2 regions of the Cytobacillus sp. FSL R5-0377 genome follow, and region 1 is predicted to be linked to the other one. Evidence: riboswitches for the same ligand, from Rfam matches in the RefSeq annotation. Region 1 holds a riboswitch; the other holds the start of a gene.

The links. A riboswitch is a leader RNA that binds a small molecule or an ion and turns the genes downstream of it on or off. The one in region 1 is predicted to bind glycine.
Region 2: it holds a riboswitch for glycine, as region 1 does, so the genes downstream of both, purU (formyltetrahydrofolate deformylase) here and gcvT (glycine cleavage system aminomethyltransferase GcvT) in region 1, are expected to answer to the same signal.

The regions. Positions count from the first base shown of each region.
Region 1 covers NZ_JBBORA010000001.1:3,753,294-3,760,818, forward strand. The annotation lists gene comGC (competence type IV pilus major pilin ComGC) at 1-86, shown strand, start outside; gene comGD (competence type IV pilus minor pilin ComGD) at 83-523, shown strand; gene NSQ49_RS19105 (phosphatase) at 507-833, shown strand; gene comGF (competence type IV pilus minor pilin ComGF) at 850-1,266, shown strand; gene comGG (competence type IV pilus minor pilin ComGG) at 1,256-1,639, shown strand; gene NSQ49_RS19120 (shikimate kinase) at 1,652-2,149, shown strand; gene NSQ49_RS19125 (YqzE family protein) at 2,228-2,413, shown strand; gene NSQ49_RS19130 (YqhG family protein) at 2,456-3,250, opposite strand; gene NSQ49_RS19135 (DEAD/DEAH box helicase) at 3,228-4,916, opposite strand; glycine riboswitch at 5,097-5,185, shown strand; gene gcvT (glycine cleavage system aminomethyltransferase GcvT) at 5,344-6,447, shown strand; gene gcvPA (aminomethyl-transferring glycine dehydrogenase subunit GcvPA) at 6,464-7,525, shown strand, end outside.
Region 2 covers NZ_JBBORA010000001.1:2,036,509-2,044,033, reverse strand. The annotation lists gene NSQ49_RS10540 (MFS transporter) at 1-247, shown strand, start outside; one part of gene NSQ49_RS10535 (IS3 family transposase) at 354-630, shown strand; one part of gene NSQ49_RS10535 (IS3 family transposase) at 630-1,519, shown strand; glycine riboswitch at 1,693-1,793, shown strand; gene purU (formyltetrahydrofolate deformylase) at 1,931-2,797, shown strand; gene NSQ49_RS10525 (FbpB family small basic protein) at 2,866-2,991, shown strand; gene NSQ49_RS10520 (hypothetical protein) at 3,544-3,861, opposite strand; gene NSQ49_RS10515 (hypothetical protein) at 4,153-5,148, shown strand; gene NSQ49_RS10510 (FbpB family small basic protein) at 5,467-5,592, shown strand; gene NSQ49_RS10505 (TerC family protein) at 5,607-6,389, shown strand; gene NSQ49_RS10500 (hypothetical protein) at 6,586-6,723, shown strand; gene NSQ49_RS10495 (DUF2512 family protein) at 6,797-7,183, opposite strand; gene NSQ49_RS10490 (PaaI family thioesterase) at 7,268-7,525, opposite strand, start outside.

The DNA.
Region 1 (7,525 bases):
ATCTCAATGAAGATACCACAACTTGTCCTAATGGAGATGCCGTTAAGATTTCTGCGGATGGGAAGGTTGAATCAGTAGAGTCATGATAAAAGACAAAGCAGGCTTTACATTGATAGAGTCGCTATTCGTTCTCAGTATTTTCCTTATTATTGCCTCGGTTACAGCCCTGCTTCTTAAACCTCATTTTTTCTATCTTGAAAAGATAATGTTCTTTTCCCAATTTAGATCTGACCTCCTTTATGCCCAAAACTATGCCATAACCCATCAGACAGATGTAACTATTCAGATTATTCCTGAGGAGAATAGGTATTTCGCTAATGAAAAGCTTGCAGCAGATCCTATCTTTAGCAGAGAATATCCCGAGATCATTAAGATTAAACCGGGAACAATGCCAATGTACTTTCTATATGGACCAGGTGGTATTACAAAAGATTTTGGAAGCTTCTATATTAAAGCAGACAAGGAGCTATATAAAATAACATTTTTTATCGGAAGAGGACGATTTAATGTGGAGAAGGAATGAAGGCTTTTTTCTGGCTGAGCTCCTGCTGTCTTTATCAGGGATGCTGCTTGCAGCAGGAATAATTTTTCCCCTTATCATAAAGGCAACTGAGCAGGCAGAAGAAGTAAAACAGGATTATGAAAGCACCAAGCTGCTTTTTGAAAGTCTTATGGAGGCTGCATCGGAAGGGAGTTTTCCTGAGGGGAAAGCCATGGAGGTAAATCAAACGGTTTATAAAATTCTCCCTAAGGAAAAGCAAGGAGTTATGGAGGTTTGCATAAGGTATGAGAATGTACGGGGTAAAGCAAAGGAAAAGTGTGAGGTATTTTAGTAATGAGGGATTTACAATGCTTGAAATGCTATTTGCATTTTCAGTTTTTTTATTGATTGTTTCCTTATTGCCGGTTAGCTTAAATTTCCTTTCTCATGACTGGAAAATGGAAGCCAGGACACAAAGGCTTGAATGGCATGTATTTATTAATCAGCTGAAAAAAGAAATCAGAATGGCTGATGCTTCAAAAATAACACCTGCTTCAATTGTGTTAACTGTAGACGGGAAAACTGTTCTTTATGAGAAATATGGGTCCAGCTTGCGAAGGAGAGTAGATATGAAAGGACATGAGATTGTCCTTCAAAAATTGAAAAGCATTTCATTTGCGTCTGCCAATGGCGGAGTAGTAATAAATGTTTCAGATAATTTTGATCAAGAGCATTCCGCATTTCTTTATTACTTAATGGATATGGAGGATATTGATGTACCGTAATCAAAATGGATTTGCTTATCCTCTTACTTTAACAATCATTCTGGCTGCACTTTTCCTTCTTACCATTCAATTAGATCAATTTATTTCTGAGAAAAGGGTTGTGAAACAGACTGAAACCGTAATGATGCAGGAATATTACCTGCTTTCTTCCTTTAAAAAAACAGAAAAAATGCGAATGGAAAATATTACTCCGGAAGAGTCAGGAGTTTATTTGTTTAAAGATGGGAAGGTCTCTTATGAAATTTCTCCTGTGGCAGCAAGCCTAATTCAGATTACTTTCAAAACAAAAATTGGCTCTGCTAAGGAAATTACCGGTTATGCTTACTATGACACAGACCTGCAAAAAATGATAAAATGGATTGAAAAAAACTGAGTGGGGATAAAGATGAAGCCAATTTACTTAATCGGATTCATGGGTTCCGGCAAAACAACTATTGGAAAAGAGCTGGCAGCCTGCTTAAATCAGCAAGTAATCGATACAGATGAAGAAATAGTTAAGCGGGAAAATAAGAGTATTAATGATATTTTCGCGCAGCATGGAGAGCAATACTTCAGAAACCTTGAATCACTTATTTTAAATGAATTGGATGAAAGAGCGCGAGTTATAACTACTGGCGGGGGAATTGTGATAAAGCCTGAAAACAGAAAATGGCTTAGCGAAAAGGGGATTGTTTTCTTCCTTTATGCGTCTCCTGAAGAAATCTTCAAACGGATAGAAAAGGATCATACCCGACCGCTTCTGAAAGGTGATAAAAAAAAGCTGATTCACGAAATTTATGAAAAAAGAATGCCGCTCTATAAAGAAACAGCTCATGTGACCATTGATACAACTAATAAAGATACATCAGAAATTATACAAGAGATAATAGATTGTTTAGAGTGAAAACCCGTTGGACATACTTGTAAATGATAAAAAGCAGGATGCCATGGCAATTCTGTGCGGAAAAAAGGCGGTATGAGTATGAAATCCAACGATTATGTAAAGTATCTTACACAGACAGTAGTAAAATATATTGACCAGCCAAAAGATGAGCGAAAGCGGCATCGAATTGAAAAAAAGGACATGAAAGAGCCGTTTTTATTCAGATGGTTTGGCATGATTTCTTATCTATTCTACTTGGGGATGAGAAGAAAAAAAAACAAATAGCTCATGCAAAAAACCGGCAAAGTCTGCCGGTTTTTTGCCATTTTAGACTGCGCTGTCTGTCAGATAAAAGAGACCGCCATTTATTATGGAGATATTAATCTTTGGCTCATATTGCTCCTGAAGGGCAGTTTTTTCGTTTTCATAACTTTCCCCTTTTTCTTCCGCCTCTTCGTAGAAATGTTCAAGAAGTCTAAGATCTTTTTGCCAGCGCTCACGGGCTTCCTCTGCCCATATATGATCTTCTTGTTCAATTTCGGCCTTAATGAAATTTGCTACCCTGAATACTCCACTCCCCGGCTTAATAAGCGGAGACAAGGTAAACGAGTAATCTGGGATTTTAGGTGTAAGGCTCATGCCGAGCAATCTGTCATGAAAATTTTCGACCATTTGGCCATTAATTAGTTGTAGGCCGATCGATTTAAAGACATCCCGTTTTCGGTCGCATTGATAAGATACGCGAATGTTCATTCCCAGCCAGGGCCTTAACGGAACCTGATTTCCAGGTGCCTGCCGGTGATTTTCATATAATCGTATATAGCCTGCCAGTTTCCGGGCTGAATCAAAGATCTGGTGAAGCCTCGGTGAGCCGAAGTGAATGACTTCCCCCTTTATATGTGGCGGCGCCAGCTGCTGGTTTGTAATAAGCGTCAGCTGCATGGGATTTGGAATTCCGCCTGTTTTTTCGAGATAATGCCAATAAAAGGGCCGATTCATTAGTTCCTTATCCAAATCAATCGTCAGCTGCACGGTCATATACCCTGGACCTTTATCAGTTATTTCACACCCATTTGCGTGAAAATACCTTTCAAGGAATTTATGAATTTCCTGTTGCTGCATTCAGTTCACCTTCCTTCAGATCCTCCGCGAATTGGATCATGCTCGTCAAGTTTTCCATTTTGATTCTCATTTCACCTTCTGAAGCTGATCTTCCAAATATATCAACAAGGTGATCATCGATACTGCCAAATTCAAGCTTGGTTAAAATATCGTCCAAATCACCGATAACTTTTTCGAAAAGATGTATTTTCTCATACAAAAGCTTCATAATATGTTCTTCGACTGTTTCTTTCGTGGCAAAATTATAAATCATAACATCCTTTTCCTGGCCGAGACGATGGATTCGCCCAATCCTTTGTTCAAGCCGCATGGGATTCCAAGGGAGATCAAAATTAATGATATGATTACAGAATTGCAGATTTATTCCTTCTCCTCCTGCTTCTGTTGCAATCAGTACTTGAGCATTATTTTGGAAAAGCTCTCTCATCCAGTCCTTTTTGCCTCTTTTAAATCCCCCTCTGAAGGGAACTGATGTAATCCCATATTGCTTTAAAAACCACTGAAGGTACATCTGCGTTGCCCTGTATTCAGTAAAGATTATGACCTTGTCATTTATTTTCTGTATTAATTCCAGAGCTTTTTGCGCTTTGGAATTTTGCTGGACAGCTTCAACCTTTTTGATAAGGTATTGTATTTGCTCCTGAAAAGCTATTGAAGGATGCTCCTGTCTTTTTATCATATTTTGAAGTGTAAAATAGACAGCTTCTCTGCTTGAGCACGCCTCTCTTTGCAGAGTCATTACCGAAAATTGGCTGGAACTGACCCAATCTTCTTCACCCCGGAGCTCTGTTACAGCTTTATAAAGTTCACGCTCAGCCTGCGAAAATTCAATCGGTATGGTTTCCACATGTCTCTTGGTCCATTCGATCCCGGTATCCGCCCTGCGGTTGCGGATCATAACTTTGTTCACGAGCTCCTTTAGATGTGCATCATCGTTCAAAGAACGGGAGTCCTTTTTATAGTTCTCATAAAAAGCTGATTCGTTGCCCAGATGCCCGGGTTTGAGCAGGGACACAAGATTGAAGATCTCACTGATTCTATTCTGAATGGGTGTTGCTGTTAATAGCAGGCAGAACTTCTTTTTAAGGTTTTGTACAAATTCATAGTTTTTTGTTTTATTATTTTTTAGCTTGTGAGCTTCATCTATAATAATCAGGTCATAATCAAGGCTGTAGATAATATCACGATGGGGATTGCGCTTGGCTGTATCGATAGATGATACAACTACATCACATTGTTCCCATACATAGCTTTTCCGCTGCGCCACAGCCGGTATGAAAAATTTGCTGTTCAGCTCCATAGCCCATTGTGAAACGAGGGAAGCTGGAACGAGTATAAGGACTTTTTTTACAAGTCCTCTAATCATATATTCCTTTAATATCAAACCAGCTTCAATGGTTTTGCCAAGACCGACTTCGTCAGCCAGAATAGCTTTTCCGTTCATGTTTTCGACTACCTGCTTTGCCACTTCCAGCTGATGTGGAAGCGGAGTAAGGTTCGGCAGATGCTTCGGAGCCTGCAGGCCTTCAAAATCAGGAATAGTTGTATGGTTCTCAACCTCAACAGCCAGTTTATATAGCTCCCAATTTCCCCATGGGCCGTCATCGTCAATTCTTTTTAAGAATTCATCCTGCCAGGCAGAATCAAAGCCAATTTGCACTGTCATAAAAACAGCTCCTTTTATCTATATAAAGATATTGCCCAAACCCTGTTTAGGTGGTACGATGTTAGTAGCTTTGAAAGTTTTGAAAGTTTACAAATTACATTTAGTTAACCGAAGTAAATGAAGCTTTATTTTTTCTGTTTGGTATAAGTATGACCATCTTGGAAAATTTTATAAATGCGAATGACAACAAGGGGAGAGACTACGTTTGTAGCGCCGAAGGAGCAAGCAAAATTTGTGAATCTCTCAGGCAAAAGAACTCTTGTTTGACGCAGCTCTGGAGAGTGCTTTTAAATAAGCCACCCAAGGGGAAAGCCGATTTCGGTAAACTTTCAGGTGCAAGGACAGAGATCTTCTCATATTTGAGGGGATACTCTGTCCTTTTTTATGTTCCTAAAACAAATTAAACAGATTTAAGGGGGACGAGTAAATGTCACAGTTAAAACGCACGCCTTTATTCGAGGTGTACAAAGATTACGGAGCTAAGACCATCGACTTCGGCGGCTGGGACCTTCCTGTTCAATTTTCAAGCATTAAAGAAGAACATGAAGCAGTCCGCACAAAAGCCGGCCTTTTTGATGTATCCCATATGGGAGAAATCGAAGTGAAGGGGACGGACAGTCTTAAATACCTTCAAAAAATGATGACAAACGATATTTCCAAATTAAAGAACTCAGGTGCTCAATATACAGCCATGTGTTATGAAAATGGCGGAACTGTTGATGATTTACTTGTCTATAAAATAGAGGAAGACTACTATTTGCTAGTTGTTAATGCTTCCAACATTGAAAAAGATTTTAACTGGCTTCAGGACCATGCTGAAGGAAATGTGGAATTAAAGAACCTTTCAGAAGATATGGCCCAGCTGGCAATTCAGGGGCCGCTTGCCGAAAAAGTGCTCCAAAAGCTTACTGGTACAAATCTGGCGGATATCGGATTCTTTAAATTCCAGCAGGATGTTGATTTGAATGGCAAGAAAGCGCTTGTCTCCAGAACGGGTTATACAGGAGAAGACGGATTTGAAGTTTACTGTGATTCCAAGGATGCAGCGGCATTATGGAATGAAATCCTTGAAGCGGGCAAAGAAGAAGGCGTTCTCCCATGCGGACTTGGTGCAAGAGATACGCTTCGCTTTGAAGCCAACCTGGCACTATATGGCCAGGAGCTCTCTCCTGATATCACACCGCTTGAGGCAGGAATCGGCTTTGCTGTAAAAGTTAATAAAGAAGCTGAATTTATCGGCAAAGAAGTCCTTAAGAATCAAAAGGAAAATGGGATTCCGCGCAAGCTGGCCGGAATTGAAATGATTGACCGCGGTATTCCGCGCCATGGATATCCTGTATATAAAGGGGAAGAACTGATCGGAGAGGTGACAACAGGCACACAATCTCCGACGTTAAAAAAGAATATTGGCCTTGTTCTTATCAAGAAAGAGCATGCGGAGCTCGGAACTGAATTGGAAGTGGAAATCCGCGGCAAAAGATTGAAGGCTAAGGTTGCAGCAACACCTTTTTACAAAAGAGAAAAGAACTAACCGGGGGGAGAAAATAATGAAACATCGCTATTTACCGATGACAGAGTCTGACCAGAAAGCCATGCTAGAAAAAATCGGCGTCAGTTCTGTAGAAGAATTATTCAGTGATATTCCCGAGAGTGTAAGGTTCAAGGGCGAATATAATATCAAGCCGGCGAAATCAGAGACAGCCTTAATGAAAGAGCTTACGAAAATGGCTCAGAAAAATGCTGATCTCCGCACAAATACATCTTTCCTTGGCGCAGGTGTTTATGATCACTACATGCCGGTCATTGTGGATCATGTATTATCCCGTTCAGAGTTTTATACTGCCTATACTCCTTACCAGCCGGAAATTTCCCAGGGAGAGCTGCAGGCAATTTTCGAATTCCAGACTATGATTTGTGAATTAACAGGAATGGATGTTGCCAACTCATCCATGTATGATGGCGGGACGGCTCTTGCTGAAGCAGCAATGCTTAGCGCAGGAAGCACACGCCGTAAGAAAATCTTAATCTCAAGTGCAGTTCACCCCGAATCAAAGGAAGTAGTAAAGACATATGCAAAGGGGCAGTATATTGAAGTTATTGAGGTCCCTCATAAAGAAGGCATCACTGACCTTGAAGCCCTAAATGAAATGATTGGCGATGATATCGCAGCTGTGATTGTACAGTATCCTAACTTTTTTGGAAGAGTCGAGCCTTTAAAAGAACTCGAGGAAATTATCCACGCCCATAAATCCATGTTTGTAGTCTCAAGTAACCCGCTTGCTCTTGGCGCACTTACTCCTCCAGGAAAGTTTGGAGCAGACATTGTAGCAGGAGATGCACAGGTTTTCGGTATTCCGACTGCTTTTGGAGGCCCTCATTGCGGATATTTTGCCGTAACCTCCAAGCTGATGAGAAAAGTGCCGGGCCGTCTTGTCGGACAAACGGTAGACGATCAGGGACGCCGTGGTTTTGTGCTTACCCTTCAGGCGCGTGAACAGCATATACGCCGTGATAAGGCAACGTCCAACATCTGTTCCAATCAGGCTCTTAATGCACTGGCGGCATCTGTAGCAATGACTGCTCTCGGCAAGAAGGGTGTAAAGGAAATG
Region 2 (7,525 bases), 1.7 Mb from region 1:
TTCTATCCTGCGCCCGGTTCTGACCACGTTAATCTCAAAAATGGCCGGTAATGAACAGGGATTTGCGATGGGAATGAACAATGCTTATATGAGCATTGGAAACGTTCTGGGGCCAACGATTGCTGGTATACTTTACGATGTAAGAATAACCTATCCGTTTGTTCTAGGTCTGGTATTATTGCTTGTTACCTTATTTATCACAATGGCCTGGCAGAAAAGGGAGCCTAAACCTAAGGCGGCCCTATAGAAAAAAGCTTGGAGACCTTTTAGAGTGACCCAGTAAAATGAGACAAGGAAAAAACACCCCCTGAATCGTATTTAATATCTATACGATTTTTGGAGGTGTTTTTCTTATGGGGACAAGAGTTCATTATCCAGAAGAAATAAAGTGGGAAGCGATTAAGTTAAAGCAAAAGGGATTAAGCAATCAGGCAATTATGGAACAGCTCGGAATTAGAAATGTTTCACAAATCAAAACTTGGATGAAATGGCATAGAGAAGGTCAGGTTCACCGGTTTTCTCAGCCCGTAGGCAAACAATACACGTATGGTAAGGGGCCAGACGAATTAAGTGAAGTAGATGAATTAAGAAGGAAGAATAAACAATTGGAGATGCAGCTGGATATTTTAAAAAAGTACCAAGAGATAGAAAGGAGCTGGAGCCGCAAGTCGTGTTAAAAGTCGTAGAGGAGCTGTCTTCTGTGTATTCTATAATCAGTATTTTAGGTACCTTGGAAGTACCAAAAGCTACTTATTATCGGTGGAAGAAAAAGTATATTCACACCATAATGAGTCCATTAGAAGAGCTTATAGTACATCTTTGCGAGGAAAATCATTTTCGTTATGGTCACCGGAAAATTAAAGCTCTTCTCAAACGAAATCATCGGGTTGATGTTAATCGGAAGACAGTCCAAAGAATTATGCAAAAATACAAAGTGCAATGCCAGATAAAGGTGAAGCGACCTAAATACTTAAATGGAGAAACCAATATTATTGTTGAAAACTTATTAAATCGGCAATTTAGAGCAGATAAGCCGAATGAGAAGTGGGTCACAGATATTACATATCTGCCTTATGGTCCATCAATGGTCTATCTGTCGACAATTATGGATTTGTACAACAATGAAATTGTAGCGTTTAAGGTGAGCACAAGCCAGGAAACTAAATTGGTTTTAAGCACCCTTCGGGAAGCTCTAGAAAAAAGAAAACCAGCTGAAGGAATCATGATTCATACGGATCAGGGGGCTGTGTATACCTCCTATGCGTTTCAGAATATGGCAAAAGAAAACGGCATGATCACAAGCATGTCCCGAAAGGGAAACTGCCATGATAATGCCGTCATCGAATCCTTTCACTCCTCGCTAAAGTCGGAAGGATTCAAAGATCAAAAAAGATCTTCTCTTTCTCATTGTAAGTTAGTAAATATCGTAAATCAATATATGAGTTATTATAACGAAATACGCATTCAGGCAAAATTAAACTACCTGTCCCCTATTGAATATAGAGGACAGGCAGCATAGGTGTTTTTTCTAAGTCTCAAAACCGCGGGTCAGTCCACTTGTCTTCAAGCTTTTTCTTATTTATGCAGTAAATTAACTTTCCTGCAATTGTGGCAACTTTGTGAAAGGAACCTAGTTCCATTGACATAAATCAAAAAATATATTATTCTGAAAATAACAAAAATATAGAGCGAATGACGGCTGCGGGAGAGAGCATATAGTAGCCACCGAAGGAGCAAGCTTCAAAAATACCCTTGAAGCCAATCTCTCAGGTAGACAGAACCGCAGTCGGACGCATCTCTGGAGAGCGCGCATGTACTTTGCGACACCAAAGGGGTCAAACTCTCAGGTAAAAGGACAGAGAAGGGGGAAAAAAGCCGCCTTTTTTCTGTCCTTTTTATATGGATGGCAAGGCTCTTGGAGGAATCTATTATGAACACAAATATTAACGCAAACCGGGCGACATTGCTGATATCCTGTCCAGAGAGACCAGGCATTATTTCCACAGTCTCCAACTTCCTTCTGGAGCATAAAGCGAATATTGTCCATTTTGACCAGCACACAACTGATCCGCTGGCAGGCATCTTTTTTATGCGGATTGAATTCGATATGAATGATTTTGACGAGTCCTTTTCAAAACTGAAAGAGGATCTGCCTGAAATGGCAAGAGAATATTCAATGGAATGGAAGCTGAGCGGGAAAGGCGAGCGCAAGCGGATGGCCATATTTGTTTCTAAAATGGATCACTGTCTGCTCGAGCTGCTGTGGCGCTGGAAATCGAATGAGCTTGAAGTGGATATTTCACTGGTGATCAGCAATCATCCCGACATGAGAGAAGTGGTGGAGGGTTTCGGAATACCATATCATCATGTTCCGATTACACCGGATACTAAAGCGGAAGCCGAGCAAAAGGCGGTTGAGCTGCTCGATGGAAAAGCGGATTTCATTGTACTGGCGAGATATATGCAGATTCTTTCGCCGAGCTTTATTTCCAAATACCCAAACAGGATTATCAACATTCATCACAGCTTCCTGCCGGCCTTCGTGGGAGCCAATCCTTATGCACGGGCGTTTAACCGCGGAGTCAAGCTGATTGGGGCAACCGCCCATTATGTGACAAATGATTTGGATGAAGGGCCGATCATTGAGCAGGATGTCCTGCGGGTTAACCACAGGCACACTGCACAGGATCTCAAAATTGCCGGCAGGCATGTGGAGAGGCAGGTACTCGCACAGGCAGTCGCCTGGCATGTGGAAGACAAAGTAATCGTGCATGGCAATAAGACGATAGTTTTTTAAGCCGCACTGTAATAACAAAGATCTTGCATCAAGAAGGTTACCAACATCATGAGAGAAGGTGAGCAGAAATGAAAAAGAAAAAATTATCAATGCTTGAAATGATAAAGCATAATAAAGAAGAACTTTTAAAAGATCGTCGTGAGCTTGAGAAGATCGAAAAAAAAATAGACGATAAATACGCAAAAGCACAGTAAGAAAGTATACCCGGCCTGGGAATAAAGCAGGCCGGTTTTTTTATGGCTTTTTTGAAAAGCCGAATGGCTGCAGGTGTATTTAGGATTAGTGCTTTTGGAAGAGGAGAGAATGAAAGGAAAGGAACTGATGAGGGAGAATAGTGCCGTTGAGGAGAGGCAATAGGGAGTGAAAGGACCTAATAAGGAAGAATAGACAAGGGTGAATAAAGGGAACTAAAGAGGAAGAATAGGGCCATTGAGGAGATGCTGGAGGGAGTGAAGGGACCCAATGTGGATGAATCGCACCTTTGAGAACAGACCATAGGGTATGAAGCGGATTAATGCACCCCAAAAATAAGCGGATGGAACCAAGGGAACTAAATATATTAATAAAAACGCCCAGGGAGTCCCTGGGCGCCAATTTCTTATTTTTGTCTAAAGAAATCTGTGAAAGCATGATACATTTCCATTCCCTGATAAAAGAACAGGCTGGAAGCTGTTAATGAAAATAAACCGATCATTAAAAATCTAATCCACATTATGCCTTCCTCCTTTAATTGTTTTGCTGGACAATTAAGGAGCTTGAATAACATAATTCGCCTCATAGAAGATTGGAGTATAAAATATCTTTTTCCTGCGGGCGAAGTGCAGCGCACTATATATAAAAAGGATAACTGTCAGGATTGTAATGGATAAAGAGATTATATCCAGTGTGAAGATATGCTTTTTAGGATCATCTTTTAATAGGAAGCTCTCGGTATAGTCCGAAACTGTTACTGCTTTGCTTTGGTCCATCGGAATGTCATTATAATGGACACCAGGGTATTGGGTTATGAGAAAGGATAAAAAAACAGATAGCATTAAAAGCGGCATTACCCGTCGTTTCCTCATTCCCTCACCCCTTTGCATGATTATAACTATCATCATAACCACTATTTTAAGATTAGTAAACTAAAAGAATCTGACAGGATTCGAACTTTTTTACTGCTGGAACAGGAGTTTAAAGGAATTGAAAAGAGTTTTACAAGAGTTAAGGTAATAATACATGAACTGTACATTATGTGAATTATTTCACATAATGTTCATTTTTGAATACTCTACATGGATAAGAAGTATATTATATTAAAACTGTACTTATATTGTTTATATATTTTTATTAGCCATCAAGGAGGCACAATAGCCATGAAGAAAATATTTCAGTTATTAATAATATTAGGCTTAATCATGACACCTTTTTTTACAAGTGCTCATGTGAAATGGTTCACGAACGTGGTACCTCAAAAGGAAACCATTGAAAATATATTATCACCTTTATTTATGGGACTGGCCCTGACAGCTGCGATTGTCCTTGCATTATTGACATTGGTTATACCGAGGACATCACAATGGGCTAAAGTTAAGAAGCTTGATGACTGGCTCTCAGGGTTCCGCAAATACAGCAGATATATTTTGAAGTATGGAACGGCTGCCGCATTAATCCTCCAGGTAACGAATGGAACACTATTTGCGCCTGAATTTCATTTAACCAATACGATTGCATTGATTTTAACATGGGCAGCAATTGGCTTTCTGCTAATTCCGCATCATTTTTCAACAAAGGCCGGGGCCGTAATTTTACTGGGGCTGTTTGTGTACGTTACCATGCAGAATGGCTTATTCCACATGCTTGATTATGGATATTATGTTGCCATTATTGGGGTACTGCTGGTCGGCAGCACGAAGCTGGAGAAGGTTGGATTTCCATTCTTATATTTGGGCACAGGTTTATCTTTATGCTGGGTGGCTGTTGAAAAATGGGTATATCCAAGCATGTCTCTGGATATTGTGGCCAATCATGGAGTCCCGACATTCGGCTTTTCACCTGCCGCATTCGTTGTTATGGCTGCATTTATTGAGTTTGTAGTCGGTTACCTTCTTGTAGTAGGGATTCTTAACCGTGTAGTTGGTTTCGTCGTGACAGTTATTTTCATCACAACTACAATGCTGTTTGGCATGACAGAGGTGATCGGGCATTTTATGATCCATATTGTGCTGATTATTTTCATCATTGAAGGAGTATCTTTCTATAACCCGCCGATCAAGCTGCACAAAACGAAGGCAGATCAATTTGTGTTTGTATTTCTGAACTTTATTTTCGTCCTAGCGACTTTCATTTTAATTTATTACCGATTTGCTTAAGTATTGACATTTTGAACAAATTAGAGTATGATTATTTTAAATAGTTGAATAGTTTCTCCTAAAGGGGAGTAGCTTTTACAACAGAGTCGTCATTTCGGAGTTAAGAGCTCCCGGCTTTGTTGGCAACCTTAACGTTGTTAGCAAGACCTTTGCCTGTTTCGGGTAAAGGTCTTTTTGTTTTTTAAACCTTTACCGCCTGCTGGTAGAGGTTTTTTTATTGCCTTATAAAGACGGCATGGAAATCCTCAATCGACATAACTGCAGGGAAACAGTGTGAAGCTTTCAATACTTATAAAATTAGAAGGAAAGGAGACCAGGATGAAAAAAGCAAAGATGTCATTCGCAGAATTAGTTAAGAAAAACAAAGAAGAGCTGCTGAAAGATCAACAATTGCTGGCAAAAATTGAAAAGCGTTTAGACGAAAGATACACAAAGGTGAAATAGGGAGGGTGTTTTAGATGGAATTGTCATTGATACTTGAGTATGGCTGGGTATTGCTGCTGCTTGTGGCATTGGAGGGTCTATTGGCTGCTGATAATGCGCTGGTGCTTGCGATTATGGTTAAGCATCTTCCAGAAGAGCAGAGGAAAAGGGCTTTATTCTACGGATTGGCTGGAGCCTTTGTTTTCCGTTTCGGATCCTTATTTGCGATTTCATATTTAGTTGACGTATGGCAGGTTCAAGCCATTGGAGCATTATATCTTCTGTTCATCGCGGCTAATCATATATTAAGAAAGTTTCTTGTGAAAAAAGGTGAGGAAGAAGCAGGGGTTACCAAGCCCAAAAAACAATCAGGCTTTTGGCTGACGGTTTTCAAAGTAGAACTTGCTGATATTGCTTTCGCTGTAGACTCTATTCTGGCGGCAGTCGCATTGGCTGTAGCACTTCCGGATTCAGGTCTAGGCCATGTAGGCGGACTTGACGGCGGAAAATTCTTTGTCATCTTTGCCGGCGGTATGATTGGATTAATCATTATGCGTTTTGCCGCAAATCTCTTTGTGGATCTGCTTCATCGCAGACCTGGGCTTGAGATTGCAGCTTTTGGTATTGTCGGCTGGGTTGGTGTTAAACTGGCTGTCTATACAATGTCACATCCGGCTCTTGAAATCCTTCCTGAAGGTTTTGCTAAGTCAGCTGAATGGAAAATTACATTCTATGCTGTATTAGTTGGAATTGCATTGGCTGGATGGTTCCTTTCTAAGGAGAAACAGGAAGTGCCAGCAGAGGAACAAGCAAGCTGATCAAAAAGGGCGGAAATTATCCGCCTTTTTTTAGTGAACACAAATCAATCAAACGTTTGATTGATTTGCCCTGATCCCTGTTGCTGCCTGCTGAAGAACTTTTAAATCAAATGGAGGAAAAATCCTCTATTTATGAGTGAAATGCAGTAAATGGGAAATATTAATTTTAGAAACGGAACGAAGGGAGCAAAATAGATTGTCTAAAAGAGATAAGCAAAATACAAAACAGACACAAGGCCCCAAAGAAGAGATGGAGCTTGTCAATGAATTTGGAAAGCATGAAGAGGATCAGCCGGTACCTCAGCCTAAGGATTATAATGAGATCGAATACTAAAACATATGTCTTTCGTATATCCATTTTCGGCCATAAAGTAAAAAAAGAGACCCTGCAGAGGTCTCTTCAGATATCATTTATGTCCATCATAAGCAAAAACGCGTTTATCCAAGTATACATGAAAGAACCATTCACCTGCACCTATCAAAAGGGCAGAGATAAAGGCTGCCATTGCCAAGCCGTCTTTCCCGGACACCATTAATTCACATAAAAGCCAGATGGCAAAAAAGCTTAAACCAATGTCAGAAATGGTTGCTATGGTATTCCTTTTTGTATGCTCTGTTTCGTCACCTGACATACGGAATATCATCATATCCCCCAGAACATAAGCCCCTAGAGTGAGAATGACGCTAATAATGAGTGTTTCAGTAAAGCTGATATCAAAAATTCCAGTCAAAATAATTCCCAGCATTGCGGTAATCATAACAAATTTAAGCAATATCGCTTCAATATGCTCCATGGTGAAATCCTCCCTCTTGTTTTAGGTAACTATACCCTGAGACAGGGGGGATAATCATTAAATTACAGAAAATTGGAAGTTTCCCTAGATCGACGCGAAAATCCCCGATGCTTTGGCAACCACCTGATCCTGATCGTTATAAATCAGGCAATCCGTATGGCTGAGAGTTCGTCCTCTTTTAACGAGGTGAGCATCGGCAATTAGATATTCCCCTGTCGCGCCCTTTAGGAACGTTACCTTTAAATCAGCGGTCACCACAGACTGCAGCTGATCTTCACCCGGCTCAAAAATATTTCCCATCGCTACATCTGCAAGAGTAGAGATAATTCCTCCATGAACCAG